Vulgatibacter sp.: one gene and its partner. The protein of the gene in region 2 interacts with the protein of the main gene of each other region in a pairwise test. Links are inferred from orthologs where the notes say so. Each region holds a gene or a part of one and is shown on either strand. Other genes may lie near its edges. The genes, in order: ACESMR_RS16480 and ileS.

Region 1 (15,205 bases), on a different replicon or contig from region 2:
CTGGCGCCCCTCGCTCCCCCGCCGCACCGCGGGGCTCGGCGAGCTGGTGCGCTTCGGCGGCAACCTCACCGGCGCCAACCTGGTCAACTACCTGGCCCGGAACCTCGACAACGTGCTCATCGGCCGCTTCGTCGGCGCGGGCGCCCTGGGCGTCTACTCCCGGGCCTACAACCTGCTGATGCAGCCGCTCGTGCAGATCAACCAGCCGCTCTCGTCGGTGGCGGTGCCTGCGCTGAGCCGCATCGCCGACGATCCGCCCCGGCTCCGCCGCGTCTTCCTCCAGCTCCTCGAGGCGGTGGCGCTGGTCACCATTCCCGCGGTGGGCTTCCTCGTCGCCGCTGCGGACGACGTGGTGCTGCTCGTGCTCGGGCCAGGCTGGGAGGAGGCGGGGCGGATCTTCGCGGTGCTGGGGCTGGTCGGGCTGGTGCAGCCGGTGAGCAACGCCACCTCGTGGCTCCTCGTGGCGCAGGGGCGCGGCGCCGAGCTGCTCAAGGTCGGCGCGGTGAACGGCTCGCTCTCGATCCTCTCCTTCGTGGCGGGGCTGCGATGGGGCGCGTTCGGCGTCGCGGCGAGCTACGCCATCTCCGGCCTGCTGGTGCGCACGCCGATCCTCTTCTGGTACACCGGCCGCGTCGGCCCGGTCCGCGGCGGCGAGCTCGCCGGCGTGCTCTTCGCCCCGGGCCTCGCGGCGCTGGCGGCGATGGCGGCGGTGCACGGCACCCGGGCGGCGCTGCCCCTGGAGCCGCTGCCCGCGGTCCTGGCCTGCGGCGCAGCGGCAGCGCTCGCGGCGCTCGCCACCATGGCGCTGCTGCCCGGCGGCAGGCGTGGCCTCGGGCACCTGCGCACGCTGGCCGGCACGTTGCGCGGGGCCAGCCCCCGCGCCGCAGGAGCGCCCTCGGCATGAACGTCGCGGTCATCAACACCGTCTGCCTCAACACCGGCGACGCTGCCATCGCCGAGGCGCTGCAGGCCAGCGTGCGCGAGGCCCTGGGCCCCTGCGACTTCACCGTCTTCGACAGCAACCCGGAGGCATCGGCCCGCCTCTATCCGGGCTGGCGCTTCCGGCAATCGCTGACGCCCCTGCTGCAGCCGCGCCTCCCGATCCGCCTGCCGAAGGGCGAGGCGATCGCGCGCCGGCTGCCGCCGTTGCGCCTGCGGGCAGCGGCTGCGCTGGAGGCGGCGGGGCGCGGCGCGCTGGCTGCGCCGGTGCTGCGCGCTGCCGAACAAGAGGCGCTGCGCACCTGGGCCGCGTCGGATCTCGTCGTCGCCCACGGGGGCACCTATCTCGTCGAGCATTACGAGCTGCACGCGCGCATCCTCGAATTCGAGCTGATCCTCGCCCTCGGCAAGCCCCTCGTCCTCTTCACCCAATCGCTGGGGCCCTTCCGCAAGCGGCTCTACCGGCGGCGGCTGCGGCGGATCTTCGAACGGGCGGCGCTGGTGCTGCTCCGCGACGAACGCTCGCTCGGGCACCTGCGTGATCTCGGCGTCCGCTCCGATCGGCTGCACGTGGTTCCCGACGCGGTCTTCGCCCTCGCCGACGACGAGCGCCTCCGTGCGGCGGAGGCGGCGCAGCTGCCAGCGGGCGAGCGGCTCCGGGTGGCGATCTCCGTCCGCGACTGGCCCTACATCGGTGAGGCGATGGAACGCTACGAAGCGGGCATCGGCGCCCTCGCCACGCACGTGGTGGACCGCCTCGGCGGCGAGGTGATCTTCGTCTCCACCTGCCAGGGCGTCGCCGACTACTGGACCGACGACTCGCGCACCGCCGTGCGCATCGCCGAGCGTCTGCCCGCCCACGTGCGCGCTTCGGTGGAGGTGGACCGGGGCTTCCACGATCGCCGGGCCCTCGGCGCGCTCTTCGCCTCCTGCGATCTGGTGGTGGCCACCCGCATGCACGCCGCCATCCTCGCCCTCTGCGCCGGGGTGCCGGTGCTGCCCATCGCCTACGAATTCAAGACCGAGGAGGTCTTCCGCTCGTTGGGCATGGGCGCCTTCGTGACCCGCATCGACGAGGTGCAGGGCGGGGTGCTGGTCGAGCGCTTCGACGCGCTGCGCGAGGCGCTGCCCCGGCTGCGCGGCCCGTTCTTCCGCGAGGTGCTCGCCACCGCGGCGCGTGCCCGCGGCACCGCTGCCCGGATCCGCGCCGCGGTCGAGGGGGCGCCGCGATGAAGATCGCCTACTTCGTCGGCGCCTTCCCGAGCGTCTCCGAGACCTTCGTCCTCGATCAGATCACCGGCCTCCTGGCCCGGGGCCACGAGGTGGAGGTCTACGGCGACGCGCCGTCGCCGGGGGCGGTGGATCACCCCGAGGTCGAGGCCTGGGACCTTCTCTCGCGCACCCGGCACCGGCCGGCGGTGCCGCGATCGCTTCCCGCGCGGCTCGCCGGCGCCCTGCCGCTGCTCCTGCGCGGCGGCGCGGTGGCCCGCGCCACCCTGCAGCGCCGCTTCGGCCGCGAGGGCGCCAGCCTGCGCCTGCTCTACGCCAGCGCCCCCTGCACCGGCGCGCGCTACGACGCGATCCACGCCCACTTCGGCCCCAACGGCCTCCTCGCCGCCAGGCTCCGCCTCGCCGGCGCGATCCGGGGGCCGCTGGTCACCACCTTCCACGGCTACGACCTCACCTCGTGGCAGGGCGCCTACGCCGATCTGATCGAGGAGGGGGACCTCTTCCTGCCGATAAGCGACCGCTGGCGCGAGCGCCTCGTCGCCCTCGGTTTCGACCCGCGGAGGATCGCGGTCCACCGGATGGGCGTGGACACGGCGGCGCTTCCCTTCCTCCCGCGCAGGGCCCCGGCAACGGGGCCTGTGCGCCTGGTGAGCGTGGCCCGGCTGGTGGAGAAGAAGGGGATCGCCTACGCCATCGACGCAGTAGCACAGCTCCGCGCGGCAGGGCACGGGGTCGACTACACCGTGGTCGGCGACGGCCCGCTCCGGGCGGAGCTCGAGGCGCGCATCGCCCACCACGGCGGGGGCGACGCGGTGCGGATCACCGGCTGGCGCGACCGAGGCGAGGTGGCGGCGATCCTCCGCGACGCCCACGTGCTCGTGGCGCCGAGCGTCACCTCCGCCGACGGCGATCAGGAGGGGATCCCGGTGGCGCTGATGGAGGCGATGGCCTGCGGTCTGCCCATCGCTGCCACCCGGCACAGCGGGATCCCCGAGCTGGTGGAGGAGGGGGTCTCGGGGCTGCTGGTCCCCGAGCGCGACGCGACGGCCCTGGCCGAGGCGCTGCGCCGGCTGATCGCGCAGCCCGATCGCTGGGAGGCCATGGGCCGCGCGGGCCGCGCCAGGGTCGACGCCGAATTCGACATCCACCGCCTCAACGATCGGCTGGTGGAGCTGCTCTCGAGAGCAGGGGGAGCGTAGATGGTCGCCGTTCCGAACGAGCTCGCCGGACAGCAGGCCCGCGACGTGGATGCGTTCCTCAATCCGCGGGCCACGCCGTCGACGCTCGACAACTTCCTGGTGCGCCGCGCGCTCCTCGGCGCCATCGATCGGCACCTGCCCCTCCTCCACGGGACGCTCCTCGACGTGGGCTGCGGGCAGATGCCCTACCGCAAGCGGATCCTCGCCGCCGGCAGGGTGGAGCGCTACGTCGGCCTCGATCTCCCGGCCAGCGGTTACGGCGAGCCCGACCTCACCTGGGATGGCGAGACCATCCCCCTCGGCGACGCGTCGGTGGACGCGGTGCTGGCCACCGAGCTCCTCGAGCATTGCCCCAGGCCGCACGCCGTCCTCGCCGAGATCCACCGGGTGCTCCGCCCGGGGGGAGCGCTCCTCTTCACCGTGCCCTTCCTCTGGCCGCTCCACTGCGTGCCCCACGACGAGCACCGCTTCACGCCCTTCGCCCTGCGGCGTCTCCTGGGCGAAGCGGGCTTCGGCGGGGAGCGGATCGAAGCCCTCGGCGGCTGGGACGCTGCGCTGGCGCAGCTCCTCGGTCTCTGGGTCCGCCGCCGCCCCATGCCCCGGCCGCTGCGGGGGCTGCTCTCCATCGCCGCCTGGCCCGTGGTTGCTGGGCTGGGCGCCCTCGATCGGCCACCGGCGGCGTTCCGGGAGAGCACCATGCTCCTCGGCCTCTGCGGAACCGCCCGGAAGCAGCCACCGGGGGATGTGGTAGAAGGCGGTGGGGACGACGCTCGAGGGGGCAGAGCGTGAACAGAGCTGCACGTGCGGTGGGCGCCACCGCAGCGATCACCGACCTTTTCCTGCTGCTCGCCGCCTATTTCGGCGCCTACGAGCTGCGCTACCAAATGGGCTGGTTCCCGGGGGTCTACAACTGGGACCGCTACCTTGTCCTGCCGCTGGTGGCGATCCCCACCTGGCTCCTCGTCGGCCAGCTCGCCGGGCTCTACACCGGCAGGCCCCGCAGCCTGCGGCGGGAGCTCGCCTCGATCACCTGGGCGGCGCTCGCAGGGGGCCTGGTCCTCGCCGCGCTCGCCTTCCTCCTCAAGCAGCAGCACCAGAGTCGGCCCCTGGTGGTGCTCTACATGGCGCTGGCCTGGGGGCAGGCCTGCGGCGTGCGCATGCTGGTGCGCCTCCTCGCCATGGGCAGGCCCGACGAGACCTGCCACGTGATCGTGGTGGGCAGCGGCGACGCGGCGGAGGAGATCTGCGCCAAGCTCCGGGCCCGCAGGAACGTGGCCGTGGTCGGCGTGATCACCGAAGCGCCCGGCGGCGCCGTCCCCAGCGGCGTGCGGCGGCTCGGCACCGTGGAGGAGAGCGAGACGATCCTCCGCCACGAGGTGGTGGACGAGGTGATCTTCGCAGTGCCGCGCAGCCACCTCGCGGAAGTCGAGCACGCCTTCGCGGTAGCGGAGGATCTCGGCCTCGACGCCAAGCTCTGCCTCACCTTCCTGCCCCACCGGATGGCCAAGCTCGACTTCGACGAGCTCGACGGCACGCCGCTCCTCTCCTTCTGGACGGCGCCCGCCCATCCGGTGCAGCTCGCGTTGAAGCGCGCCTTCGATCTACTGGTGAGCGGCGCCGCGCTCCTCCTCTGCGCGCCGCTCTTTCTCGGCATCGCGCTGGCGATCAAGCTCGACTCGCAGGGGCCGGTCTTCTTCGGCCAGGTGCGCAGCGGCTTGAACGGCAGGGCGTTCAAGCTCTGGAAGTTCCGCTCCATGGTGGTGAACGCGGAACAGCGCCTCTCGGATCTGCAGGCGCAGAACGAGATGGACGGGCCGGTCTTCAAGCTGCGGCGCGATCCTCGTGTCACCGCCGTCGGCGCCTTTCTCCGCCGCACTTCCCTCGACGAGCTGCCGCAGTTCTGGAACGTGCTCGTCGGCGAGATGAGCGTGGTGGGGCCGAGGCCGCCGCTGCCCCACGAGGTGAAGCACTACCAGCGCTGGCAGCGCCGCCGCCTCTCGGTGAAGCCGGGCATCACCTGCATCTGGCAGGTGAGCGGTCGCAACGAGATCGACTTCGAAACCTGGATGAAGCTCGACCTCGCCTACATCGACCAGTGGTCCCTCTGGCTCGACCTCAAGATCTTCTTCCGGACGATCCCCGCCGTCCTCCTCGGCCGCGGCGCGCGCTGACCCACGCTGCGGGGATTGCCTCGTCGCGTCTCGCCCTTAGCTTTGGCGCGCGGGGCGCCCATCGCCCCTCGTTCGTCCAGAGGGGGGAGCATGCCGGTCATCCGGCCCTTTCGCGGCATCCACTACGACTTCGCCCGGCACGCCGACCTGACGCCGCTGCTCTCGCCTCCCTACGACGCGGTGGACGAGGCGCGCCGAGCCGCGCTCGAGGCGCAGAGCCCCTGGAACGCCGTCCACCTCGAGGCGGAAGGGCAGCGGCCGGGCGACGGCGGCGCCGAGAACCGCTTCAGCCGCAGTGCCCGCTACCTCGAGGAGTGGCGCGCGCAGGGTGTCCTCGTCCGCGACGACAGGCCGGCGATCTACGCCCTCGAGCAGCGCTTCGAAGAAGGGGGCGAGCAGCGCGTCCGCCACGGCTTCCTCGCCAGCCTGGAGCTGCAGGAGCTGGGCTTCGGCGTGCTGCCCCACGAGCAGACGCTGCCGGCGCCGGGGGAGGATCGCTTCCGCCTCTACCGCGCCGCGCGCGCCAATACCTCGCCGATCTTCTGCCTCTACGCCGACGACGAGGGCGAGAGCGAGGTGATCCTGCAGCAGGCGCGCTCGGGCAGGCCCAACGCCACCGGGACGCTGGGCGGGGTGGAGAACCGGCTCTGGCGGATGGAGCAACCCGAGGTCGCCCGCGGCCTCACGCGGCTCCTCGCCCACCGGCGCGCCTTCATCGCCGACGGCCACCACCGCTACGAGATGGCGCTGGCCCATGCCCGGGCCTGCGAGGCGGAAGGCGCCCCGGCGAGCGGCGCCCACCGCACCATCCTCGCCTGCTTCTGCCCGATGAGCGATACGGGGCTGGTGATCCGGCCGGTGCACCGGCTGGTCACCGGCCTCTCCGTCGAGATCGGCCGGCTGTTGCTCCTCCTCGACGAACACTTCGACGTGGAGGAGCTGGTGGAGGACGTGCGCAAGCCTGCGGGGCTCGCGTGGGCGCAGCGCCGCCTCGCCGAGGCGGGCCGAAGTGGGCACGCGCTGCTGCTCCTCGCCGGCGCCGACCGCAAGGCGCGGCTCCTCCGGCTCAAGGAGGGCGTCGACCTCTCCCACGTGACGGCGCTCCCCCGGAACCCGACGCTGCGCACCCTCGACGTGGCGCTGCTGCAGGGCCTGGTGCTGCGCCACACCCTCGGCCTGCGCGAGGAGGCGGCGGGGTGGGGCGAGCATCTCGCCTACGTTCGCGACGAGGCGGAGCTGGTCACGCGCGCCTTTGCGGGCGCCGACGCGCTGGGCTTTCTCGTGAACCCCACGCCGATGTGGCAGGTGCGCGCGGTCGCCGAGGCGGGGGAGCGGATGCCGGCCCGGACCACCTTCTTCCATCCGAAGGTTCCCGCGGGCCTGGTCTTCCATTCGATCGATCCGCACGACCCCGCTTGACGGGCCGAAAGGCACACGTGCTACCATGCCGCCATTCGTTCGGCGTGGTGGGGTGTTCGTCCTGGATCCGGTGGGGTCGGCAGGGATGGTGCGGTTTGTCCGCCGTCCGGCCAGCGCTCTCCGTTGCAGGTGAAACGCTCGTCTGCACGGGATTCTTCCCGGGGACGGAGCGGTCTGCCCGCTGTCTGCCGAGCGCACGCCCGCACGATCTGCGCGCCGTCGGTCCGGGACGCGCTTCCTGCGCTGCCTCCGTGGCAGGCCGGCCTCGCCCTGCGGCCTGGCCGCGACACCTCGGCCCCAGCCTTACTGCCCCCCTCCGGGGCCGTGCCGGTAATTCCTGCGGCCAGGGGGGCTCCGCCCGCCATGCTGCAGGGCGATCCGGGGCGCTGGCGCCTGCCTGCCCGGCTGCGGATGGGCCCGTCTCGTCTTGGCACGCTGCTGGCAGAAGGATCCCGGCGTGAGCGCACTGCTGCTGGCCAACGGACACGCTGTCGAGGTCGAAGGGACCTCGCCGGTCGTAGACCGGGCGAGCCGGGGCGCTCCCCGCGGCAGGACTCCCGGCAGGGGTCCAGCTGCTGGTACAGCCCGCATCCGCCGGTGTTCGCACGTTCGCCCGTGTGCCCGAGCGGTTCTTCCTGCCTTCTAGCTCCTGCGGCGAGCACCCCGCCACGCCGGACGGTGCGCAGCGAGCTTCCCTCCTTTCCTTCTCGACCTGGAACGACTGGTTGGCGCCAGCGCAACGCCTTCGTGCGCCAGATTGTCGCGCGGTGCACTTCCCCTGATTTTCCGCGGAGGGGTGGGTCGGAAATCCCCACGCAGTGGGGAAGATGGGGAGGGTGGCGACATCTTCCCCGTTCGCCGGCCCGAACGGGGTGAACGCGGAGGTTCGCGGCGGCGAACCGGGCGGACCGCCCCGGGATCGGCGAACCGGCCCGGCGCTGCGGCAGAATGGAGCAGGGGCCTCCGGCGGTTTCCGGGCAGCGAACCTTCGTTGCTTTCGCACCGCGGCGGACTATGCTCGCCGCGAACCCGAGGCTCCGAAGCCCCCGAGGAGGAATCTTGCTGCCCGCTCCCATCCGCGGCCGCCGTTTGCGCCGTACCGAGACGCTCCGGCGGATGGTCCGTGAAACCGAGCTCGACGCCGGCGACTTCATCTATCCGATCTTCGTCGAGGAGGGCTCCGGCCTCCGCCGGCCCATCCCCTCGATGCCCGGGATCAGCAACCTCTCCATCGACACCGCGGTGGAGGAGGCGAAGAAGGCCCGCGACCTCGGCATCCCCTCCCTCCTCCTCTTCGGGATCCCGCCCCACAAGGACGAGATCGGCAGCCAGGGCTACGCCGAGGACGGCGTCATTCCCCGGGCCCTGCGCGCGATCAAGGAAGCGGTGCCCGAGCTGGTCCTCGTGACCGACGTCTGCATGTGCGAGTACACGACGCACGGGCATTGCGGCGTGATCCACGACGGCGACGTGGACAACGAGCGGACCCTGCCGCTGCTGGCGAAGACCGCGGTGGTCTACGCGCAGGCAGGCGCGGACATCGTCGCTCCCGCCGACATGATGGACAACCGCGTGGCGGCGATCCGCGGGGCCCTCGACGAGAGCGGCTTCGGCCACACGCCGATCATGAGCTACGCGGCGAAGTACGCCTCCGCCTTCTACGGCCCCTTCCGCGACGCCGCGCAGAGCGCGCCCTCCCACGGTGACCGCCGCGGCTACCAGATGGATCCCGCCAACGGCAGGGAGGCGATCCGGATGGTGAAGCGCGACGTGGAGGAGGGCGCGGACCTGATCATCGTCAAGCCGGCGCTGGCCTACCTCGACGTGATCCGCGACGTCCGGCAGGCCCTCGAGGTGCCGGTGGTCGCCTACAACGTCTCCGGCGAGTACGCGATGCTCAAGGCCGCCGCGCAGAACGGCTGGATCGACGGCGAGCGCGCCGTGCTCGAGAGCCTCACCTCGATGAAGCGCGCCGGCGCCGACCTCATCATCACCTACCACGCGCTGGAGGCTGCCCGGGCGCTCGCCCGGCGCTGATCATGGCCACGGGCTCCGGCAAAGGGCCGGTACGAAGTGCGCGCCGCGGCGGCTCCCCCTATCCGAGGGCGGAGGTGCTGCCGCGTGTCCTCGCCAAGGCAGCCGACCTCCTCGTCGCCGGCCTCTTCGCCTGGATCGTCCCCACCGTGGGCGGCGTCCTCGGGATCGTCTACCTGCTCCTCGCCGACGCGATGCCCAACGGCCAGTCGCCGGGCAAGCGGCTTCTCGGCGTGAAGGCGGTCCACGTGCCGACGCGGCAGTCCTGCAACGCCAGGCATTCGGTGATCCGGAACCTGCCGGTGGCGGTGGCCTTCGGCCTCGCCTTGAACCCGATCCTCGCCCTGGTGGCGGTGCCGATCGCGCTCTTCGAGCTCTACATGGTCGCCACCGATCCCCTCGGGGTGCGGATCGGCGACGTCTTCGCCGACACCCAGGTGATCGACGCCAAGGTCCCTCTCGAGACCACGGTGCCGACCCACGCCTCGACGCTGATCCGCCGGGCACCCCTCGCTGCCCCCGACGTCGGCGACGTCGAGGCACAGACCCGCTCACCGTGAGAAGGCGGCGCATCGGCGCCGCCGCCGAACCCTCACCGCGTGCGAAGGAATCGGCCCGGCAGGCGCCTGCCCTATTCCTTCGCTCGCGCTTCGCGGGTCGAGAAACGCTCCTTCTTGCGATCGCTCCGCCTTCGGCTTCGCTGGAGAGTTTGTTTCACAAATTCTCACCGGCACCACCTTCGCTCCACCGGGGGGCTGCCCGGCAGGAGCGCGCCCCTCCACGTTCGTCTCCCCACCACCGCGCGGGCGAAGCCCGCGTCGGAGAGGCAAGCACATGCGCATCGCGCTGACCCACAACCTGCGGCTGACCGATTCCGAAGACGAGGCCGAATTCGACACCGCGGCGACCATCGACGCCCTCGCCGGTCACCTGGAGCGGCTCGGCCACCGGGTGGAGCGGCTCGAGGTGAGCGGCCCCGCCTCGCGGACGGTGGCGCGGCTCGAGGCCTGGTCGCCGGACCTCGTCTTCAACACCGCAGCAGGGCGGCGCGGGCGCTTCCGCGAGGCCTTCTATCCGGCGCTCTTCGAAGAGCTGGGCATGCCCTACACCGGCAGCGATGCCTACGCGCTGGCGGTGACCCTCGACAAGCAGCTCTCGAAGATGATCGTGGCGCAGCACGGGATCGCCACGCCCGCCTGGCAATTCGTGGAGCGGCTCGAGGATCTCGAGCTCCGCCGCTTCCGCTTCCCCGTGATCGTGAAGCCGAATTTCGAGGGCTCGTCGAAGGGCATCACCCAGGAGTCGGTGGTCGAGGAGGCGGCGCTTTTGCCGGTGCGGGTGGCGGAGATGCTCTCCCGCTGGCCCGCCGGCGTCCTCGTCGAGGAGTTCGTGGCGGGGCGGGACATCACCGTGCCCTACCTCGAGGCCTTCGCCGACGCGCCCTCGCAGGGCGTGCTCGCCCCTGCCGAATATCTCTTCGACCCGGCGGTGATGGCGGGGCGGCGCCACGCCATCTACGACTACGAGCTGAAGACGAGCCTCGAGGACGCGGTGGCGGTGCGGGCGCCGGCGCAGATCGGCCGCGAGACCGAGGCCGTGCTCCGCCTCACCGCGCGCCGGGTCTTCGGGCTCCTCGGCTGCAAGGACCTCGGCCGCATCGATTTCCGGATCACGCCGGAGGGGGCGGTCTACTTCCTCGAGGTGAACGCGCTCCCCTCGCTCCAGCCCGGCTCCTCGATCTACGCCTCGGCGAAGCTGCAGGGCCTCGACGAGAAGGGCGTGGTCGAGGCGGTGGTCCGCAACGCGGTGAAGCGCTACGCGATCAAGGACTCGGGGCGCTCCAAGGCGCGGCCCCGGAAGTCGGGACCGCTCAAGGTGGGCTTCACCTACAACGTGAAGCGGGTCACCCCGACCATCGACGGCGCCCAGGACGCAGAGGCCGAATACGACTCCCCGAAGACCCTGCAGGCGATCCGCGACGCGATCGCCTCGTGGGGCCACGAGGTGATCGATCTCGAGGCGACCTCCGAGCTGCCGAGCCTGCTCTCCAGCACCTCGGTCGACGTGGTCTTCAACATCGCCGAGGGCTTCAAGGGCCGGAACCGCGAGAGCCAGATCCCGGCGCTCCTCGAGCTCCTCGACATCCCCTACACCGGCAGCGATCCTTCGGCGCTGGGCATCGCCCTCGACAAGGGCCTCGCCAAGCGCATGGTCCGCACCCACGGGATCCTCACGCCGCAATACTTCCTGATGCACACCGGCAAGGAGAAGCTGCCGAAGGATCTCCGCTGGCCGCTGATGGTGAAGCCGGTGGCGGAGGGTTCCTCGAAGGGCGTGATCTCCAAGAGCGTCTGCGAGAACGAGCAGGAGCTCCGCGAGGTGGCCCGGGAGATGGCGCTCAAATACCGCCAGCCCGCGCTGGTGGAGGAGTACATCTCCGGCCGCGAGTTCACCGTGGGGCTCCTCGGCGAGCGCAGGCCCCGGGTGCTGCCGCCGATGGAGATCGTCTTCGTCGACCAGACGATGAAGAACCCGATCTACAGCTTCGAGATGAAGCAGGATTGGGACAATCGGATCCGCTACGACGCCCCGGCGCAGATCGACGAGAAGACGCGGCGCCGCCTCGAGGACGCCGCCCGATCCGCCTTCACCGCCCTCGGCTGCCGCGACGTGGCCCGCATCGACTTCCGCATGGACGAGCAGGGGCGGATCTATTTCATCGAGTGCAACCCGCTTCCCGGCCTGACGCCGGGCTGGAGCGATCTCGTCCTCATCTCGCAGTCGGCGGGCATGGACTACCGGACCCTCATCGGCGAGATCCTCTCCGGCGCGATCCGGCGCTACACGCAGCGGGAGCGCGAGCGCCGGGCGCAGGAGAACGCCCGGCCGAACGCGGCGCTGGTGCAGGTGGCAGAGGCGGGCAAGCGCGCGGGCTAGCGCCACCGGACGCACCGCCGAAAGGACGCGTCGCATGGGCTCGAGCGATCGGCAGGAGCGGGTGCGGGCCCGGGAGCTGGGCCTGCCCCTGGGGCGCTACCGCCCCGGCCCCCACAACGCGATCACCGACGTGGAAGGCGTGCTCGTCGGCCATGCCACCATCGTGCGCGGCAGCGGCAGGCTGGTGCCCGGGCGTGGTCCCGTGCGCACCGGCGTCACCGCGATCCTCCCCGCTGGCGGAGGCGTCTTCGACGAGCGCGTCGTCGGTGGCGGCTTCGTCCTCAACGGCGCCGGCGAGCTCTCCGGCCTCACCCAGCTGATGGAGTGGGGGCTGATCGAGACGCCGATCCTCCTCACCAACACGCTCTCGGTGGGCGCCGTCTCCGACGCGGTGGTGAATTGGCTGGTGGAGCGCCACCCCGGCATCGGCGCGGAGCACGACGTGCTCATCCCGCTGGTGGGCGAGTGCGACGACTCCTGGCTCAACGACGTCGCCGGCAGGCACGTCCGGCAGGAGCACGTCTTCGAGGCGCTCCGCTCCGCGAAGGGCGGCCCGGTGGCGGAGGGGAACGTCGGCGGCGGCACCGGCATGATCACCTGCGACCTGAAGGGCGGCATCGGCACCGCCAGCCGCAAGCTCCCGGAGAAGCAGGGCGGCTATACCCTCGGCGTGCTGGTGATGAGCAACTTCGGCCGCCTCGCCGATCTGCGGGTGGCGGGCCTGCCGATCGGCGAGCACCTCGCGCGCAAGCTGCGGGGGATGGCGGTCCGGCGCAGCCTCTACGGATCGATCATCGCGGTGGTGGCCACCGACGCGCCGCTGCAGACCCACCAGATCAGCCGGCTCTGCAAGCGGGTGGCGCTCGGCATCGGCCGCGTCGGCTCCTACGCCGCCCACGGCTCCGGCGAGATCGTGATCGGCTTCTCCACCGCCAACCGGGTGCCGCGCCGCTCCCGGAAGATGGTCTACCGGATCAAGGTGCTCCTCGACACGCGGATGGATCCGCTCTACCAGGCGGTGATGGAGTGCACGGAGGAGGCGATCCTCAACGCGCTCTGCATGGCCACCGGGATGGAGGGGGCGAACGGCAATTTCTCGCCGGCGCTGCCGCTGGACGAGGTGCGCGACTACGCAGCGCTCCTGCGCAAGCCGATCCTCCGGCCGACGCCACGTGACGAAGAATAGCTACATGCGGCGGATCCGCAGGTAGCGCCGTATCTCCGGCCATTGGCTGTAGAGCGCCCAGCCTGCCACCAGCAGGCCGAGGCCGAGGGCGACAGGCCAGCTTCCCGATTCCTGCCGGTGCCGGCAGCGCGTCAGATCTCTCATCCCTTCGCCTCCATCGCCGGCTGCAGCCCACCGCCTGCTGCAGCGACCTCGAGCACCAGCTGCACCGCTGTGTCCAGCGCCGCCGCCACCGGCGGGGAGAGGCCGAAGCCCTCCTGCACGTCGAGGGGCTCGCAGCCGACGATGCGTGTGGGGGGCAGGGTGCCGCCCAGCGAGCGCAGCGCCGCGAAGACCGAGGGGAGCTCCATCCCGTGGGCATCCGGCTGCGCCAGCGCGGTGATCCCCTCGAGCGCCGGGTCGATCACGTAGAGCGTCCCCGGCGCGCGGCCCCGCGGCACCGCGTCGACGATCACCAGCAGATCGACCGGATCGAGGAGCTCGTAGGCCAGGTGGAGGCCGCGGATGCCGAAGTCGATCGCCCGGGTTCCGGGCGGGAGAGCCAGGCGGGCGAGGCGGCGCGCCACCTCGACCCCGAAGGCGTCGTCGCCGAAGAAGACGTTTCCGACCCCAGCGATCAGGACCGAGCTCACGTTCCCTCCGCGATCGTCTCCACCTCTTCCGGAAGGTAGTAATGGAAGCGGCCGTACCACTCGTGCAGCTCCGCTGCAGGGTCGTCGTCGAGGGTGACCGCCAACCAGGTCGCCCCCTCCGCGTCGACCTCCACACGGTGGACGGTGGCGGCCATGCCGGCGAAGAGGAGGTCGTGCGCGTCGGTGCGCCGCTTGCCCGGGCGCAGCCGGACCTTGTCGCCGGGGCCGGGCCTCCGCACCTCGTTCGCTACCCTGGGCAGGGGCAACATCTCCGCCTCGTCCGCGAGGCGCCGCGCGCCGTGCAACCGCTCCCAATCCCCCGGCGCCATCCGTTCCACCCGGTCGACGATCGCCGCTGCCCGGGGATCGGTGGCACGGGCGATCCGCTTCTCCTCCTCGGTGAGGGTGGCGGTCCGCAGGCCGAGGAGCTCGTCGATCTCGGTGGCGTCGTGGAGGTCGCCGGGGCTCTCGGGCGCTATCTGCGGGTGGTCGTAGAGGATGATCGGGGCTGCGAGCACCAGCTGCCGCTCGCCCCTGGCGCCGGCGAGGACCGGCCAGCTCCCCTGGCCCTTGCAGGCAGCGGCGGCAGCTGCTGCCTCCGGGGGCGGATCGAGGAGCGAGACGAAGGCGCCCGCCTGCAGCCCGAGGAGGAGGTGGGTGGAGAGCAGGGCGCTGCGCAGCGCCTCGTCGCGGCTCACCCGGGGGTCGACCGGGGTGTGGTTCTCGACCCGGATCACCAGCCTGCGGAACGGCGCGCCGGCGTCCTCCACCCGAAGCCGGACCCGATAGCAGAGCTGCGCGGTGTGGCGGTGAAGCCGCCCGCGCACGTCGCCTGCTCCGTCCCGGAGCTCCTCCATCGTGGCGCGCGCAGGCTGGTCGAAGAAGAAGGCGTGGTCCGTGCTCCCGCCCAGGTCGAACGACGCGGCGATCGACTCCTCCTGGAGGAGCCCCTCGTCCCAGGCCAGGTGGAGCTGGCCGTCGATCTCCAATCGCCCCACCGGCTTCCACGTCCGGCTCTCGCGATCGGCCACCTCGTACCGGCGTGCCTGCACCCGGAGGAAGCGGAGGAGCCCGTCGAGCCGGGGCGTGGCCTTCGCCTCGAAGAGCGTGCGGCTCTCCATCCACCAGGGGTCGGAGCCGTTCGCCTCGCTCCAGCTCCGCGGCGCCACCACGCCGAAGGACCAGCGGATCTGGTTCTTCGGCGCGTTCGCCCGGTAGGGATAGAGCACGTAGCCCTCGAAGAGCACCGCATCGGCGACGGCCTTCGCCCTGCCGAAGCCCGGCGCCCCGTCCGCCCCGCGCGTTTCGCATCCGATCATGTCGCCCTCCGTGGCAGCTCCCTGCTCGCAGCCTGCAGGGCGGCGAAGAAGGCGCCGATCGCCTCATGGACCTCGCGTCCACCCTCGAAGCCCTTCCAGTGCCGGCGCAGGGAGGCGGTGAGCTCGTAGCAGCGGTCGA
Region 2 (15,629 bases):
CGCGAAGCAGCTCTGGACCGAGGCGCCCGCTTCGAAATACCAGCCGCGGCTGAGCGAATCGATGCTCGCCGACGGCATGCACTTCCCGCGGATGGAAGGCTCCACCGTCTTCAAACACGCGGTGGTGCGGATGCCCGAGGTGGTGCGCAGCGTGCTGGCGAAGGCCGGGGCGACCACCGAGAGCCTGAAGCTCTTCGTTCCGCACCAGGCAAATCTCCGCATCGCCGAGGCGGCGCAGAAGTCGCTCGGCTTGCGCGACGATCAGGTCTTCAACAACATCCAGCGCTACGGCAACACCACCGCCGCCTCGATTCCGATCGCGCTCTGCGAAGGGGTCGAGGAGCGGGGCGTGAAGCCCGGCGACTGGGTTGCTCTGGGAGCATTCGGCGCAGGATTCACCTGGGCCGGCGCGGTCATGCGCTGGTAGACTGCGCGCGTTCTTGCTGCGGTGTCGTCCAAGGGTAGGACAAGAGACTTTGAATCTCTTAATGATGGTTCGAATCCATCCACCGCAGTCAATCTGGGCGCACGGGGCCTGCTCAAAGGCCCCGTGTGCCACCCTCTGATCCGCAGCTCGGGATCGGAGGCGTCGTCCGCCGTGGGGAGGGTCGGGCGTGGCTGGAACACTGAGCGTCGTATCGCTGGGCAACGTACACCGTGGGCTGCTGGAGCTCGCTGCGGCAACCGCAGCGCAGCACTTCGAGCTGGTGACGGTGATCGATCCCGGCCTCGCCGAACCGCAGTACGCCTTCAACCCCACCCGCAAGCAGCACAACGCCTCGGCGATCGTGCGCAAGCTGGGGCAGGCCCACCTCAAGCCGGGTCGCGACGCGATCCTCGCCCTGGGCCACATCGATCTCTTCGAGCCCGAGATGGACTACGTGATCGGCGACGGCGATCGCGATTTCCGGGCGGCGGTGGTGGGCCTCTCGCGCCTGCGCGACGGCCGTGACGACGAGCGCTTCACCCGCCGGGTGCAGCTGATGTCGCTGTGGGGTGCAGGCCAGGCGATCGGGCTGCGGAGCTGCGACGACGCCCGCTGCGTGATGAACCTGCCCGAGCGCGCGGACGATCTCGACAGGCGCAGCGGCGGCTTCTGCGCGCCCTGCAAGCAGCAGCTGATCAAGAACGCGCAGCCCTGAGCCGGGCCCGTGCGCGCTTGACCGTCGGCCGCCGACGGGCGACGGTCGCAGCGTGGCTCTTCCCTTCCATCTCTGCCAGCCGGGCGGCGGCGCCTCCTGTGGCGCCTGCTGCGGTCTCTACAACTTCCGCGACCACTCCCGGGCCGCCCTCGCCAGGGCGCTCCACCGCAGGACCGATACGATCCGCCCGCTGCCGAAGACCGCCGAGGCCTTCCAGGCCGCAGCGAAGAGCCTGCGCCGCTGGGACAAGGATCCGATGTTCCCGCCGGTGCGGCTCTGCCCGCTCCTCGGCTTCGTGAACGAGGAGCGCACCCAGGTCGGTTGCCTCGCGCACCCCTTCGTCAACGACGGCACCGATCTGCGCGATTGCGGCGCCTACAACTCGAACACCTGCCAGAGCTTCGAGTGCCCCTCCTTCCTCTGGCTCAACGCCCCGCAGGCGCGGCTGATCCGGGCGGCGCTGCCCGATTGGTACCGCTACGGCCTGGTGGTCACCGACGTCGAATTCGTCCGCGGCTGCGTGAAGCTCCTCGAGGCGGCGGTGGGCGGCCCCGTCGATCTCGACGCGCTCGTCGCGCACGGCCCGGCCCTCGAGGCGGTGCGGGCGCTCTTCTCGCTCAAGGAGACCGCGCCGGGACGGCCGGGTGGGGCGGTGATCTTCGGCCGCTTCGCCAGGGACGATCTGGGCGAGCCCACGCCCAGGCTCGTCGACTACGATTTCCTGGGATCTCCAGCAGCGCCGGAAGACGACGTGGTGCTCTGCCTCGGCTACGACCCGCGGAGCGCCGCCGCCCTCGAGGAGGCGCGCGCGCTGGTGCGGCGCCACGTCGCCGCCGTGGTCGAGGCGATCCCCGAACCCGCCGCGGATTGACACATGGAGTAAGAGATTGCGCCGCTGCCGAAACGTGCGAAACTGCCCACATCCCACATTCGATTTCAAGCGACGCGCAGGGGCGGGCGATGGATCACCGGCACGTGGTGCAGGCGGTGGAAGAGGGTGACGCAGCGAATCTCGCCGTGTGGCTCGAGGCGGATCCCGAGCTGCGCCGTGCCCGTGGGCCGGATGGGGTCTCGGCGCTCCTCCGCGCTCTCTATCGGAAGCAGGAGCCGCTGGTGGAGCTGCTCCTCCACGACGGCCTGGACATCTTCGAGGCCGCGGCGCTGGGCCAGCTCGAGGCCCTGGTGCGAATCCTCCGGCAGGACGACGTCGCGCCGCGGCACGTCTCCCCGGATGGCTTCACCGCGCTCCATCTCGCCGCCCTTTTCGGCAGGCCGGTGCTGGCGCAGCTCCTCATCAGCCACGGTGCCGACGTCGACGCCCGCGCGGCGAACGAGTGCGGGCTGCGGCCCCTCCACGCAGCGGTGGCCGCAGGCAGCAGGCCGATCGTCGAGCAGCTGCTGGTGATGGGCGCCAATCCCAACGTGGCGCAGCGGGGTGGGTTCACGCCGCTCCACGACGCCGCCGCTGCGGGGCACGGGGTGATCGTCTCGCTGCTCCTCGAGCGCGGCGCCGATCGCGAGGCGCGCACCGATGCAGGCGAGACCGCGGCAGCGCTCGCTGAGAAGAACGGGCACGTGGCGGTGCTCCCACTGCTGCGCTGAACAGGGCGCCAGGAAGGAGCGAGGGCGCCCTCCCGCAGGAGAAGGCGCCCTCGTTCGTTTCCAGCCCGAGCCGCGTGCTCTACGCCGACTGCTCCGACTCGGACTTCTTCTCCACCGCGTCGCCGGCGATCACCGGCAGCTTGATCGAGTCGGCGAGGAGCTCGGAGATGTCCTTCACCACCACGCCCTCGACGTTGAGCTCGCTGATGCCGTCCTTGAGCATGGTGATGCAGAAGGGGCAGTTCGCCGCCACCGTCTTCGCGCCGGTGTCGATCGCCTCTTTGGCGCGGTTCTGGTTGATGCGCGTGCCGACGTGCTCTTCCATCCACATCCGGCCGCCACCGGCGCCGCAGCAGAAGCTCTGCCGCTCGCTCCGCGCCATCTCCACGATCTTCAGCCCCGGGATCGCCTCGAGGGTCTTGCGCGGCGCCTTGTACTCCTGGTTGTGCCGGCCCAGGTAGCAGGCGTCGTGGTAGGTGACCAGCTCGTCGAACTTCTCGGTGGGGACGATGCGCTTGTCCTTGAGCAGCTCGGCGATGAGCTGGCTGTGGTGCATCACCTCGTACTCGCCACCCAGCGCCGGGTACTCGTTCTTGAGGATGTTGAAGCAGTGCGGGCACTGGCTGAAGATCTTCTTGACGTTGTAGGTCTTGAAGGTCTCGATGTTCTGCTCCGCCAGCATCTGGAAGAGATATTCGTTGCCGATGCGCCGCGCGCTGTCGCCGTTGCAGGTCTCCTCGTTCCCGAGGATCGCGTAGTTCACGCCGGCGGCGTTGAGCACCTTGGCAAGCGACTGGGTCACCTTCTTCTGCCGGTCGTCGTAGGAGCCGGCGCAGCCCACGAACCAGAGGTACTCGAACTCCGGGTTGTCCTGCACCGTGGGGACGTTCATCCCCTCGGCCCAGTCGCCGCGGGAGGTGGCGCCGAGGTTCCAGGGGTTGCCCTGGGTCTCGAGCCCCTTGAAGACGCGGGTCACCTCCGGCGGAAACTCGCTCTTCACCAGCACCTCGTGCCGGCGCATGTCGATGATGCGGGGGATGTTCTCGATGAAGACCGGGCAGGCGGTCTCGCACCAGCCGCAGGTGGTGCAGGCCCAGATCGTCTCGGGATTGACGATGTTGGGGACGAGATCCGGCAGCTGCTCCCGGGCCTCGGGGCCGGCGGCGAGGACCTCCGCCTGTTCCATCAGGTGGAGGCGGATGGTCTTGTTGAGCCCCTTGTGCGTGAGCGGCTTGCCCGTCACGTAGGTGGGGCAGTGGGTCTGGCAGCGGCCGCACTCGGTGCAGGAGTAGGGGTCGAGCGCCATCTTCCAGGTGAGCTCGTCCGCCTTCTGGATGCCGAAGGTCTCGGAGTTCTCGAGGTCCATCTTCGCCGGGCGGTACTGCGGATCGAGCCGCTGGAAGAAGACGTCGGGCAGGCCGGTGATGACGTGGAAGTGCTTCCCCAGCGGCAGGAAGTTCAAGAAGACGAGGATCTGGACGATGTGCGCCCACCAGGCGGCGCGGCCGATGAACCAGGCGGTCTCGGTGGAGGCGCCCAGCGCCCCGTAGATCCCCGACATCACGTTGCCCAGCGGCGAGAACCAATGTCCCTGGCCGCCGTCGAACATGTAGATGTGGGCGCCCTCGAACATGATCTCGGTGATCATCAGGCCCATGATCATGCCGAGGATGAAGACCGCTTCGCCGGAGCGGGTCATCCGGTCCGGCTTCACGACGAGGCGCAGGTAGAGGAAGTAGCTCGCGCCGAGGAGCGCGCCCGCCACCACGATCTCCTTGAGGATCAGGTAGGCCTGGCCGATGGGGCTGTTCGCCCCGAGCAGCGGCAGGTGGAAATCCCAGCCACCGAAGGCCATGCCGAAGAGCGTCACCGTGCGGAGCGCCAGCACCATGAACGCCGCGAAGATGAGGACGTGGGCGAGGCCCGGCGTGAACTCCTCGGGATCGACGAGGCGCTTCTGGCCGAAGCCGAATTTGAGCAGCCGCTTCGTGCGCTCACCGAGGTCGCGGAAGCGGAAATCCTCGTGCTGCAGGCGCAGCAGGATCTGCATCCGCGGCGTCATCGTGGTGGCGAAGATGCCGAGCGCCAGGACCAGCAGGCACAGGGTGAGAATCGTGGTGAGTTCGAAGGGGGCGGACATGCGGGCTCCTTCGCGGCAGTTGGCCCTCGAGAAACACGGCCGGATGGCGCAAGAGGCGCAACCTAGCTGCGGGCGACGCGCTGCGCAACCGCCCCGCGACACTTGTTTAAGCGGAAAGGGGCCGAGGCGAACGCGCCCCGGCCCCTTTCGTCACGGCCGATCAGCGACCGCGCCGCGCATTACATGCCGCCAGCGCCGCCCGCACCACCGGCACCGCCGGCGCCACCAGCGCCGCCCGCACCACCGGCGCCACCCGAGCCGCCGCCGCCGTCGGTGGCGATGAAGAAGACCTGGAACGCCACGCCTTCGCTCTGGCCCACCGGCTGGCTGGCCGGCATGAAGGTGGTGTCGTCGGCGCTGGGGCTCAGCGAGACGATGCCGCCGGGCTGCACGATGAACGAGCCGGTGGCGGTGGTCTCGCTGGTGCCTGCGTCGGAGAGGTCGAGGGCGAGGTAGGTCACGTCGGCAGCGGGAGCCGCGTTGATGGTGACGCCGGGAAGCGGCTGGCCCACGTCGTTGGCAGCGACGCCGAGGACGTAGCCATCGTCGAGGAGCGTCGCGCCGCCCTGTGCGGTCTCGAGTGCATCCTGGAAGTCGCTGGCCACCGCGAAGGCGGTAAAGTTCTCGTCGGTCGAGGCGAGGGCGCAGCGGACGTAGCAATCGTTCTCGTCGGTCTCGGGCAGGCAGAGGGCCTGGGTCGAGTCGGCGAAGCCGGTGCCGCTCACGGTGACGACGGCGCCGGTGACGATCTCCGAGACGTCGAGGTCGGTGAACGAGAAGTTGCCGCTGGCGTCGGTGGTGGTCTCACCGAGGACCGCGTCGGGCGAGCCGCCGAGGCTCTTGATCGGATCCACCGCGCGCACCGTCAGCCCCTCGAGGCTCGGGAAGGTGCCGCTGGTGGCGGTGAGGAAGGCAGCTGCCAGCGGGTTCACCGCCACGGTGCCGTCCACGTCGAGGGCCTCGGTCGCCGGGCATCCGTTGCCGCCGGTCCCGCCGGTGCCGCCCGTGCCACCGGTGCCACCCGTTCCACCGGTCCCGCCGTTGCCGCCGTTGTCGTCGTCGTCGTCACCGCAGGCAACCACGCCACCGGCAAGGGCGACGCATACCAGCGCCAGGAAACCATTCTTCATGATGCGGTTCATTCGGTTCTCCTCCCATGCGGCGCCGTCCCGCGCCGGTCCCCGAGCAGGAGAGCTGTAGCGCTCCCGCTCAGCGTGCAAGGCCCTGAAGCTAGGTCCGCCCCGCCAAGGGGTCAAGAAGTCTGCAAGGCGCAATGCGTCATAGAAAACGATTGGCTCCGCCGCCGTTTCGCCACCCGGAGGACGAGAAAGCGCCGCAGGAACGACGACGGCCCGCCGGATAAGCCGGCGGGCCGCGCATGGCTGGAGGCCTCCCGAACCGGGTTAGTGGACCACACGGGAGGGGACATAGAGGCAGCGCTTCTCCACGAAGCGCTCGATGGTCTCCCGGTAATCCTCCACGGTACGGGTGCCCGTGAGCAGCCACTCGCCACCGACCAGCACCGCGGGCGTCGCCTCGATCCCGTGGCGGCACGCCTCCTCCCAGGGATCGGTGACGAGGCGCTTCGTCCCGCTGTTGCGCAGCGCAGTGCCGAAGCGGCCGATGTCGAGGCCGCAGCGCTCCGCCAGCTCGATCAGGATGTCGTCCCGGGAGACGTTGAGGCCCCGGACCAGCGCCGCCTGCCGCATCGCGGCGAGCATGCGGTCCCGGCCCCCGATCCCGCCGACGATCCGCGCGGCCTCCATGGCGACGAGCGGCGGGAGCGAGGTCCGCGGCGGATCGGCCGAGCGCCACAGCTCCGCCGTGATCCCCTTACCGTCCTTCTCCCGTCCCACCTTGCGCAGCGCCTTGATCTCGGCCTCGCGCTCCTTGTCGGTGGGCACCATCTCCTCCATGCGGAGCGGGTAGGCGCGGTAATCGATCCGCAAGAGCCCGCCGAGCTCGTCGGAGAGCGCGCGGAGCCTCTTGTCGGCGAGCCACGACCAGCCGCAGAGCACGTCGTGGTGGAGGATGATCTCGATCGTTTCCATGTCTTCCTGCGTATCCCTGAAATTCGAAACAACAAACATCAGATCTGGCGCTGGCGGGTCCAGCCGGAGGCCCGGGCCCTGGCGAACTCCACCGCGTGGGCGATGATCGCGCCGGCGACGTCGATCCCCGTGGCGCGTTCCAACCCCTCGATCCCCGGGCTCGAGTTGACCTCGGTGATCTTCGGCCCCGCCGTCGACTCGAGCATGTCGACGCCTGCGACCTCGAGCCCCATCACCCGGGCGGCGCGCACCGCCTCCTCCGCGTAGCTCCGGGAGAGCGCCGCAGGCTCGCCCTGTCCGCCGCGGTGGATGTTGGACCGGAACTCGCCCTGCACCCGGGCCACCCGGCGCATCGCGCCCACCACCCGATCGCCGACCACCAGGGCGCGCACGTCCTTGCCCCGGGACTCGGCGATGAACTCCTGGAGGAGGATCTCCTGGTCGAGGGTCCACATCGTGTCGAGGAGCGACTGCAGCTCCTTGTGCGTGTGGGCGAGCATCACCCCGACGCCCTGGGTGCCCTGCAGCAGCTTCACGATCACCGGCAGGCCGCCGATCAGCTCCACCGCCTTCGCCAGGTCGCGCCGGTCCCGCATCATCACCGTGCGGGGCATGTCGCAGCCGAAGCGGGCGAGGAGCTGCAGGCTCCGCAGCTTGTCGCGGGAGCGGGCGATCGGCACCGAGTTGTTGAGCACCGGCACGCCCATCATGTCGAATTGATTCACCACCGCGAGGCCGTAGGCGGTGATCGAGGCGCCGATCCGGGGGATGACAACGCCGACCCCCTCCACCGCCTTGCCCTCGTAGAAGACCTGGGGCCTGCCCTTCTCCAGCATCAGATCGCAGCGCAGGGTGTCGAGGACCAGGGGCACGTGGCCCCAGGCCTTGATCGCCTCCACCAGCCGCCGCGTGGTGTAGAGCGACTTCTTGCGGGAGAGGACGACGATCTTCATCCGCTCGCCCCGCGGCGGCTTCGCCCGCACCCGGGTCTTCACGGGGCGCGCGCGGCTCTGCCGCTTCTCGTCCTTCGGTGCGTCGGGGGGCGTCTGTGCGCGGGGGCGCGTGCTCATGGGGAAGAGAGTCGAACGGTTCGGGGTTCGAAACGGCCCGCACACTACACGCCGCCCCAGGTCCAGGCCAGCAGCGCGGGTCCCTGCCCCTGCTCCCTCGCATGCCCCACGGGCATGGGCCAGGACCCCTCGAAATCCGCCAAGAGCGCTGCTTGACGCGGGTATCCCGCGGCGATAACGAGTGCCGTTTCACGCGCGGACCCTGGAGAGGCGTCGATGGCCGAGGCCCCGGACTACAAGAAGACGGTCAACCTGCCCAGCACGGGCTTCCCGATGAAGGCGAACCTGCCCCAGCGGGAGCCCGGCATCCTCGAGAAGTGGGCGGAGGGGCGCATCTACGAGAGCCTCCTCGAGCGCAACGCGAAGGGCGGCGAGCGCTTCGTGATGCACGACGGCCCGCCCTACGCGAACAACCACATCCACCAGGGCCACATGCTCAACAAGGTCCTGAAGGACTTCGTGGTGAAGTTCCGCGCGATGGAGGGCAAGGCGGTGCGCTTCGTCCCGGGCTGGGACTGCCACGGCCTCCCCATCGAGCTGCAGGTCGACAAGAAGCTCGGGCCGAAGAAGCGCGAGATGTCGAAGAACGAGATCCGCGACGCGTGCCGGGCCTACGCCACCGAGTGGATCGACGTGCAGCGGAAGGAGTTCCGGCGCCTCGGCATCTTCGCCGAGTGGGAGAACCCCTACCTCACTATGAACTTCGGCTACGAAGCGGCGATCGTGCGGGAGCTCGCCCGCTTCGCCGCCCGCGGCGGCCTCTACCGGGGCAAGAAGCCGGTCTACTGGTGCATCTTCGATCGCACCGCCCTCGCCGAAGCCGAGGTCGAGTACGCCGATCACACCTCGCCCTCGATCTACGTCGGCTTCGATGTCACCGCCGGCCTCCAGCAGCCGGAGCTCCAGGGCGAGAAGGTCCAGGTGGCGATCTGGACCACCACCCCGTGGACCCTGCCCGCCAACCTCGCGGTGGCGGTGCACCCCGAGTTCACCTACGTCGCCTACCGCCTCGGCGATCGCACGGTGATCGTGGCGAAGGATCTGCTCCTGCAGTTCCTCGCTGCGGTGGCCCCCGACCACGTGGCCTTGAAGGACGTGGAGCTCGCAGGCGCCGAGCTCTCCAGCGCCTCCCTCACCGACGCCTCGCGGATCGTCGCCTACGTCGAGGGCAAGGATCTCGAGGGCGTGCGCTACCGCCATCCCTTCCTCGACCGCGAGTCGCAGGTGATCCTCGGCGAGCACGTCACCCTGGAGCAGGGCACGGGCCTCGTCCACACCGCCCCCGGGCACGGCCAGGAGGACTACGAGGTCGGTCTGAAGTACGGCCTCGAGGTGCTCAACCCGGTGGACGACGGCGGCTACTTCACCGACGCCGCCGGCGCGCGCCTCCAGGGCAAGCGGGTCTTCGACGCCAACGCCGAAGTGATCCAGATGCTCACCGAGAGCGCCCACCTGCTCCAGCAGCAGAAGCTCGAGCACAGCTACCCGCACTGCTGGCGCTGCTCGAACCCGGTGATCTTCCGCGGCACCGACCAGTGGTTCATCTCCATGGAGAAGAACGACCTCCGCAAGGAGGCGCTCGAGGAGATCGACAAGGTCCGCTGGATCCCGAAGTGGGGCCGCGAGCGCATCCACGGCATGATCGAGAACCGGCCGGATTGGTGCATCTCCCGCCAGCGCGTATGGGGCACGCCGATCACCGTCCTCTATTGCGAGGGCTGCGACGAGGCGCTGGTCGACGCCGACGTGATGGAGCGCGCCGCGCAGCACATCGAGAAAGAGGGCGGCAACGCCTGGTTCGCGCGGCCCGCCTCCGACTTCGCCGGCGACGCGAAGTGCGGCAAGTGCGGCGGCAGCTCCTTCAAGAAGGAGAACGACATCCTCGACGTCTGGTTCGACTCGGGTGTGTCGTTCGCGGCGGTCCTCGACGGCCAGGAGCACCTCGGCGTGCCTGCCGACCTCTACCTCGAGGGCTCCGACCAGCACCGCGGCTGGTTCCACTCCTCGATGCTCTGCTCGGTGGGCACCCGTGACAAGGCGCCCTACAAGGCGGTGCTCACCCACGGCTTCGTCGTCGACGGCGAGGGCCGCAAGATCAGCAAGAAGCTCGGCAACTACGTCGATCCGCTCAAGCTGATCGAGCGCTACGGCGCGGAAGTAATGCGCCTCTGGGTCGCCTCCGAGGACTACCGCAACGACATCCGCACCTCCGAGGGGATCTTCCAGCAGCTCGGCGAGGGCTACTTCAAGATCCGCAACACGCTGCGCTACCTCCTCTCCAACCTCTTCGACTTCGATCCGAAGCAGCACACCGTGGCCGCCTCGGAGCTGCCGGAGCTGGAGCGGTGGGCGCTGCAGCGTCTCGGCGTCTTCACGAAGCGGGTGCGCAAGGCCTACGAGGACTACGAGTTCCACCTCGCCTACAAGGCGGCGCTCGACTTCTGCGCGGTGGACATGAGCGCGGTCTACCTCGACATCCGCAAGGACCTCCTCTACTGCAACGGCGCCGACTCGAAGGAGCGCCGCGCCACGCAGACGGTGCTCTACGCCATCGCCCGCGATCTGGTGCGGCTGCTGGCGCCGGTCCTCTCCTTCACCGCGGAGGAGGCCTGGGGCTTCCTCCCCGGGGAGGCGGACCGCGAGGCCTCGGTCTTCCACGCAGGCCTTCCCGAGGCTGGCGCCACCGACGAGGCGCTGCTCACCCGCTACGAGCGGCTCCTCGAGGTCCGGGGCGCGGTCTCCAAGCACCTCGAGGTCGCTCGCCGGGAGAAGAAGATCGGCAAGAGCCTCGACGCCCGCGTCGTGCTCGAGGCCGAGGGCGACCTGCTCGCCTTCCTCCGCCAATACCAGGCGGAGCTCCCCACCGAGCTGATCGTCTCGCAGGTGGAGCTGGTCGAGGGCGCCGCCCCGAACGGCCTCCCGGGCGAGGGGGTGGCAGGCCTCACCGTGGCAGTCGAGCAGGCGAGGGGTGAGAAGTGCGTCCGTTGCTGGACCTGGACCACCGAACGCGGCCAGAATCCGGCACATCCCGAGCTCTGCCCCCGGTGCACCGCCGCCGTGGCTGGCTGATCCGCTCGAAGAAGGAACGTTTTGGCCGCGCGCTGGAGACTGCTGCTCTCGATCTTCCTGCTGGTGCTGGTGATCGATCAGGCGACCAAATTCTGGGCGGTGGCGCGGCTCACCCGCGCCTTCGAGATGGAGCAGGCTTCGTCCATCTCGGAGCAGGTCGCGACGTTCCTCGGCGCCGAGAAGCTCGAGCGCCTGCGGACGAGGCCGGTGGTCGCACAGCGCGACCACCTGCGCTTCAAATACGTTGAGAACCCCGGCGCCGCCTGGGGCATGCTCGGCGGCCTCGACGACCGCTACCGCGTGCCCTTCTTCGCGGTGGTCTCGGTCTTCGCCATCACCTTCATGCTGCTCTTCTTCCGGCGCCTGCCGGAGAGCCAGCGGCTGCTGCAGGTGGCGCTCGCGCTGGTGCTGGGCGGCGCGGTGGGGAACTTCCTCGACCGGCTGCTCCGCGGCTACGTGATCGACTTCATCGACGTCCATTGGAAGAACGACCCGCGGCTCCACTGGCCCACCTTCAACGTCGCCGACATCGGCATCAGCGTCGGCGTGGCGCTCCTCCTCTCCCAGAGCCTCTTCGGCAGGAACCGCTCCCTCGTGGAGGAGGAGCCGGCGGAGGCGACGCCGGATGCGCAGCCCGCCGGGGCTCCGCGGCCCTGGATCGAGCTGGACGAAGCGCCCGCCGCAGCTGCGCACGAGGACGAGCTCTTCCCCGTCCGCGAGGAGGCGGCAGGTCCGCGGCCGGTGGCGGTGAACGCCGACGGCGCCCTGGTGGTGGACGAGTCGGCCCCCGAGCGTGCAGCCGAGGAAGCGAACGGAACCCGAGCCGCAGCAGGTGGTCTTTCCGAGCCTCGCCCCGTGACCCACGGGCAGAAGGAGTAAGCGCGCGATGCACCCCCTGGTCTTTCCGTGGACGGTTCCCTCGGCGGTTCTCGGCGTGCTCGCCTACGTGCTGGCAGTGGTCGCCGCCGCAGTGGTGGGCCGGATGGTCTACAACCGTGGCGAGGGCAAGAGCCTCGGCAGCCCCATCGTCGCCGGCGCCTTCGCCTTCCTCCTCGGGGCGTGGTTCGTTTCGACCAAGACGCCCTTCGAGGCGCAGCCGATCCCGCTCCACACCTACGGGCTGATGATCGCCCTGGGCTTCCTCTTCGGCATCCACCTCGCCGCCAGGGCCGCGGAGAAATACGCGAGCGTCGACGGCCTGGCCTTCTACCTCCCCGGCGCCCCGACGCTGCGGCAGGCGGCCCGGGAGAAGGGTGACGCCGGCACCTACACGGGCAAGATGGCCCGGGAGCACCTGCTCGATCTCTCCTTCTGGATCCTCGCCGGCGCCATGGTCGGCGCCCGCCTCCTCTTCATCGTGGTCAACTGGGAAGGCCCCAACGGCTACGGCGCCAACCCGTCGCGGATCTTCGACCTCACCAGCGGCGGCCTCGTCTTCTACGGCGGCTTCATCGGCGCGGCGCTCACCTCGGTCTGGTACGCCCGCAAGCACGGCATCAACTTCCGGGCGCTCGCCGACATCTGCATCCCGGTGGTGGCCCTCGGCCACTTCTTCGGCCGCATGGGCTGCATGGCCGCCGGCTGCTGCTGGGGCAAGGTCTGCGAGAACGCGAACTTCCTCTTCGGCGCCGAGTTCCCGAAGGGCGCCCTCGCCCACGGTGAGATGGCGCGTAGCCCGGAGTGGGCCTCCTTCATCGCCGAGCACGGCCACACCCCGGCGCTCCACCCCACGCAGATGTACGAGGGGCTGGGCGAGCTGGCGCTCTTCGCGATCCTCCTCCTCTTCCGGAAGAACAAGCGCTTCCACGGCCAGATCCTCGCGATGTGGCTGATGCTCTACGCGGTGCTCCGCCTCTCGATCGAGACCTTCCGTGGCGACTGGGGCCGCGGCATGCTGCTGCGCTGGCCGGAGGTCGATCCCGTCCTCCTCTCCACCTCGCAGCTGGTGGGTGTCGGCATGGTTGTCCTCGGCGCCGTGCTCTTCTTCCTCTGGAAGCCCCGCAGCGCCGCGCCGGCGGTGCCCGCGGCACCTGCAGCAGCGGCCTGATCGCTGGTCGGGCCGTGCCGGAGGCCGAAGAAGATGCGCCCGCTCCTCCCGCTCGTCCTCCTCCTCGCCGCAGGCTGCGCCGCCACCCCGGCGCAGCCCGCCGATCCTGCCGCGCCGATTCACCTCACCGTCGTCGCCACCAACGACTTCCACGGCTGGCTCGACGGCCACGACGACCGGGCGGCAGACGGCACGGTGGTGCCGGTGGGCGGCGTCGATCGCTTCGCCGGCTACCTCCGGGTGCTGCGCGCGCAGGGGCCGGTGGTCCTCCTCGACGCCGGCGACATGTGGCAGGGCACCCTGGCCTCCAACCTCTCCGAGGGCGCTGCGGTGGTAGAGGCCTACAACGCCCTGGGCTACGACGCCGCAGCGGTGGGCAACCACGAATTCGACTTCGGGCCCGTGGGCCCTGCCATGGTGGCACCGGCAGGTGAGGATCCCCTCGGCGCCCTGAAGGCCCGCGCCGCCGAGGCGCGCTTCCCGCTCCTCGCCGCCAACCTCTACGAGCGGCAGGCCGACCGGATCCCCGACTGGATGGAGCGCTCCACGCTGATCGAGCGGGGCGGGGTGCGCATCGGCATCGTCGGCCTCGCCACCCCGGACACGCCGCAGGTCACCATCGCCGCCAACGTGCGGACGGTGCGCTTCACCGATCCCGTGGTCGCCGCCATCGAGGAGGGGCGCCGGCTCCGGAAGGCAGGCGCCGAGGTGCTCCTGCTCCTGGCGCACATGGGCGGCACCTGCGTCGACGGCGGCTGCGAGGGGGAGCTCCTCGAGGTGGTGCGCCGTCTTCCCGCCGGGCTCTACGACGGCGCCATCGGCGGCCACACCCACCGGGTGGTGGCGACGGTGGTGAACGGCGTGCCGATCATCGAGTCGGGGGCGCTGGGCAAGGCCTTCGGCACCTTCGACTTCACCATCGATCCGGTTACCCGCCGGGTGATCCCGGCGGCGACGCGGATGGCGGCGGGGATCGAGATCTGCGCCGCGCAGGTGGAGGGGACGGAGCGCTGCGATCCGCAGGGCGGCGCTGCAGGGCGCCTCGTGCCGGCGCGCTTCCGCGGCGAGGCGGTGGTCGCCGACGAGGCGATCACCCGGCTCGTGGCCCCGCGCCTCGCGGCGGTGGCGGCGGAGCGGGCCCGGCCCCTGGGGGCGGTGCTCCCGACCACCCTGCGCCTCGACTACGACGGCGAGAGCGACGTGGGCAACCTCGTCGCCGACGCGATGCGGGCGGCGATCGCGGAGGCCGACCTCGCCATCACCAACTCCGGTGGCCTGCGGGCCGAGCTGCCCGAGGGTGAGGTCACCTTCGGGCAGGTCTTCGAGACGCTCCCCTTCGACAACCGCCTCAGCCTGCTCCGGGTGAAGGGGCGGGAGCTCCGCCAGCTGATCCGCGCCGGTTTCGCCGGGGTCCACGGCGGCCTGCAGGTGAGCGCGGGGATCCGGGTGGTGGTCGATCAGGGGGCGCCGGGCGCCTGCGCCAGCGAGGACCTCGACGGCGACGGGCTGGTGACGCCCCTCGACCGGGACCGGGTGGTGGAGATCCTCGTCCACGGAAAGAGGGTGGACGACGAGGCCGACTACGCGGTGGTGACCAACGACTTCCTCGCCGGTGGCGGCGGCGGCTGGGATCGGCTGGTCACCCGGTTGCCGCAGGGGAGCGTGGTCCACCTCGAGGCGGAGCCGATCCAGCGGGATGCCTTCGTGCGCTGGCTCGAGGGGCGGGGGCCGGTGGCGCTCCCGGCCAGGGGGCGGATCGAGCTGAAGGGCGTCGCCCCCGCCTGCCCCCCGGGGCGCTGATCCCGCGATCCGGACCCCTTAACGCCGAACGGCCCCGGACCACCCGGAGCCGTTGCGACGCGTGTCGAGTCCCGCAGGTGTGCCTAGTACCCAGGAGCTCGCTTATCGCCCGGCCCCGGACCCCCCGGCGCCGGCTGCTGGCATCCCCCGACGACAGCAGCGACCTATACATGCACGCACCTCGCGATTCGGATCACTCGAATCGAAGCGCCCTCTTTCCGCGGGGTTGCAGCGCCTCCTGCGCGGGGTTCGGTTGCGCCGGTGGACGCTTTGCCACCGGCGCTGGTAGGTAGCCGGCCTCCCCACCCCCGGAGGTCTCCGTGGTCACGCTCGGCACGCCCCGCACCCGCACCGCAACCAGGCTCCTTCTCCTCGGCTCCGGCGAGCTCGGCAAGGAGGTGGCCATCGAGGCCCAGCGCCTCGGCGTCCACGTGATCGCCTGCGACCGCTACCCCGGCGCCCCGGCGATGCAGGTCGCCCACAGCTCCCACGTCATCGACATGCTCGACGGCGCGGAGATCCGCCGGGTGGTGGAGCTGGAGAAGCCCGACTTCATCGTCCCCGAGATCGAGGCGATCGCCACCGCCACCCTCCTCGAACTCGAGGCCGAGGGGCGCACCGTGATCCCCACCGCCCGGGCCGCCCGCCTCACCATGGACCGCGAGGGGATCCGCCGCCTCGCAGCCGAGGAGCTGGAACTGGCCACCT

Evidence for each region.
Region 1: the proteins of ileS (region 2) and ACESMR_RS16480 interact in binary tests that used the Escherichia coli proteins (3 or more experiments, as listed by UniProt). The link is inferred for Vulgatibacter sp. from one-to-one orthologs.

What each region holds. Positions count from the first base shown.
Region 1 is NZ_JAWLCN010000007.1:113,994-129,198, reverse strand. What follows is about bases 12,002-15,001. They hold ACESMR_RS16480 (hydrogenase maturation protease), read right to left. Parts: upstream 13,748-15,001; coding sequence 13,256-13,747; downstream 12,002-13,255. Other genes in these bases: ACESMR_RS16475 (hypothetical protein), read right to left, coding at 13,744-15,001; ACESMR_RS16485 (DUF6893 family small protein), read right to left, coding at 13,116-13,259; ACESMR_RS16490 (P1 family peptidase), read left to right, coding at 12,002-13,115. Outside these bases: ACESMR_RS16535 (lipopolysaccharide biosynthesis protein), read left to right, coding at 1-904; ACESMR_RS16530 (polysaccharide pyruvyl transferase family protein), read left to right, coding at 901-2,172; ACESMR_RS16525 (glycosyltransferase), read left to right, coding at 2,169-3,368; ACESMR_RS16520 (class I SAM-dependent methyltransferase), read left to right, coding at 3,369-4,157; ACESMR_RS16515 (sugar transferase), read left to right, coding at 4,154-5,539; ACESMR_RS16510 (DUF1015 domain-containing protein), read left to right, coding at 5,630-6,958; hemB (porphobilinogen synthase), read left to right, coding at 8,021-8,995; ACESMR_RS16500 (RDD family protein), read left to right, coding at 9,070-9,552; ACESMR_RS16495 (ATP-grasp domain-containing protein), read left to right, coding at 9,827-11,929; more of ACESMR_RS16490, read left to right, coding at 11,964-12,001; more of ACESMR_RS16475, read right to left, coding at 15,002-15,066; ACESMR_RS16470 (DUF5947 family protein), read right to left, coding at 15,063-15,205.
Region 2 is NZ_JAWLCN010000004.1:576,460-592,088, forward strand. The notes cover bases 7,851-11,274. They hold ileS (isoleucine--tRNA ligase), read left to right. Parts: upstream 7,851-8,221; coding sequence 8,222-11,074; downstream 11,075-11,274. Other genes in these bases: ACESMR_RS13600 (RimK family alpha-L-glutamate ligase), read right to left, coding at 7,851-7,888; lspA (signal peptidase II), read left to right, coding at 11,096-11,274. Outside these bases: ACESMR_RS13560 (3-oxoacyl-ACP synthase III family protein), read left to right, coding at 1-427; ACESMR_RS13570 (peptidase M54), read left to right, coding at 615-1,142; ACESMR_RS13575 (hypothetical protein), read left to right, coding at 1,195-2,013; ACESMR_RS13580 (ankyrin repeat domain-containing protein), read left to right, coding at 2,103-2,744; ACESMR_RS13585 ((Fe-S)-binding protein), read right to left, coding at 2,824-4,884; ACESMR_RS13590 (hypothetical protein), read right to left, coding at 5,064-6,026; ACESMR_RS13595 (DsbA family protein), read right to left, coding at 6,288-6,935; more of ACESMR_RS13600, read right to left, coding at 6,974-7,850; more of lspA, read left to right, coding at 11,275-11,953; ACESMR_RS13615 (prolipoprotein diacylglyceryl transferase), read left to right, coding at 11,961-13,121; ACESMR_RS13620 (bifunctional metallophosphatase/5'-nucleotidase), read left to right, coding at 13,155-14,921; purT (formate-dependent phosphoribosylglycinamide formyltransferase), read left to right, coding at 15,242-15,629. UniProt on the Escherichia coli protein: Catalyzes the attachment of isoleucine to tRNA(Ile). As IleRS can inadvertently accommodate and process structurally similar amino acids such as valine, to avoid such errors it has two additional distinct tRNA(Ile)-dependent editing activities.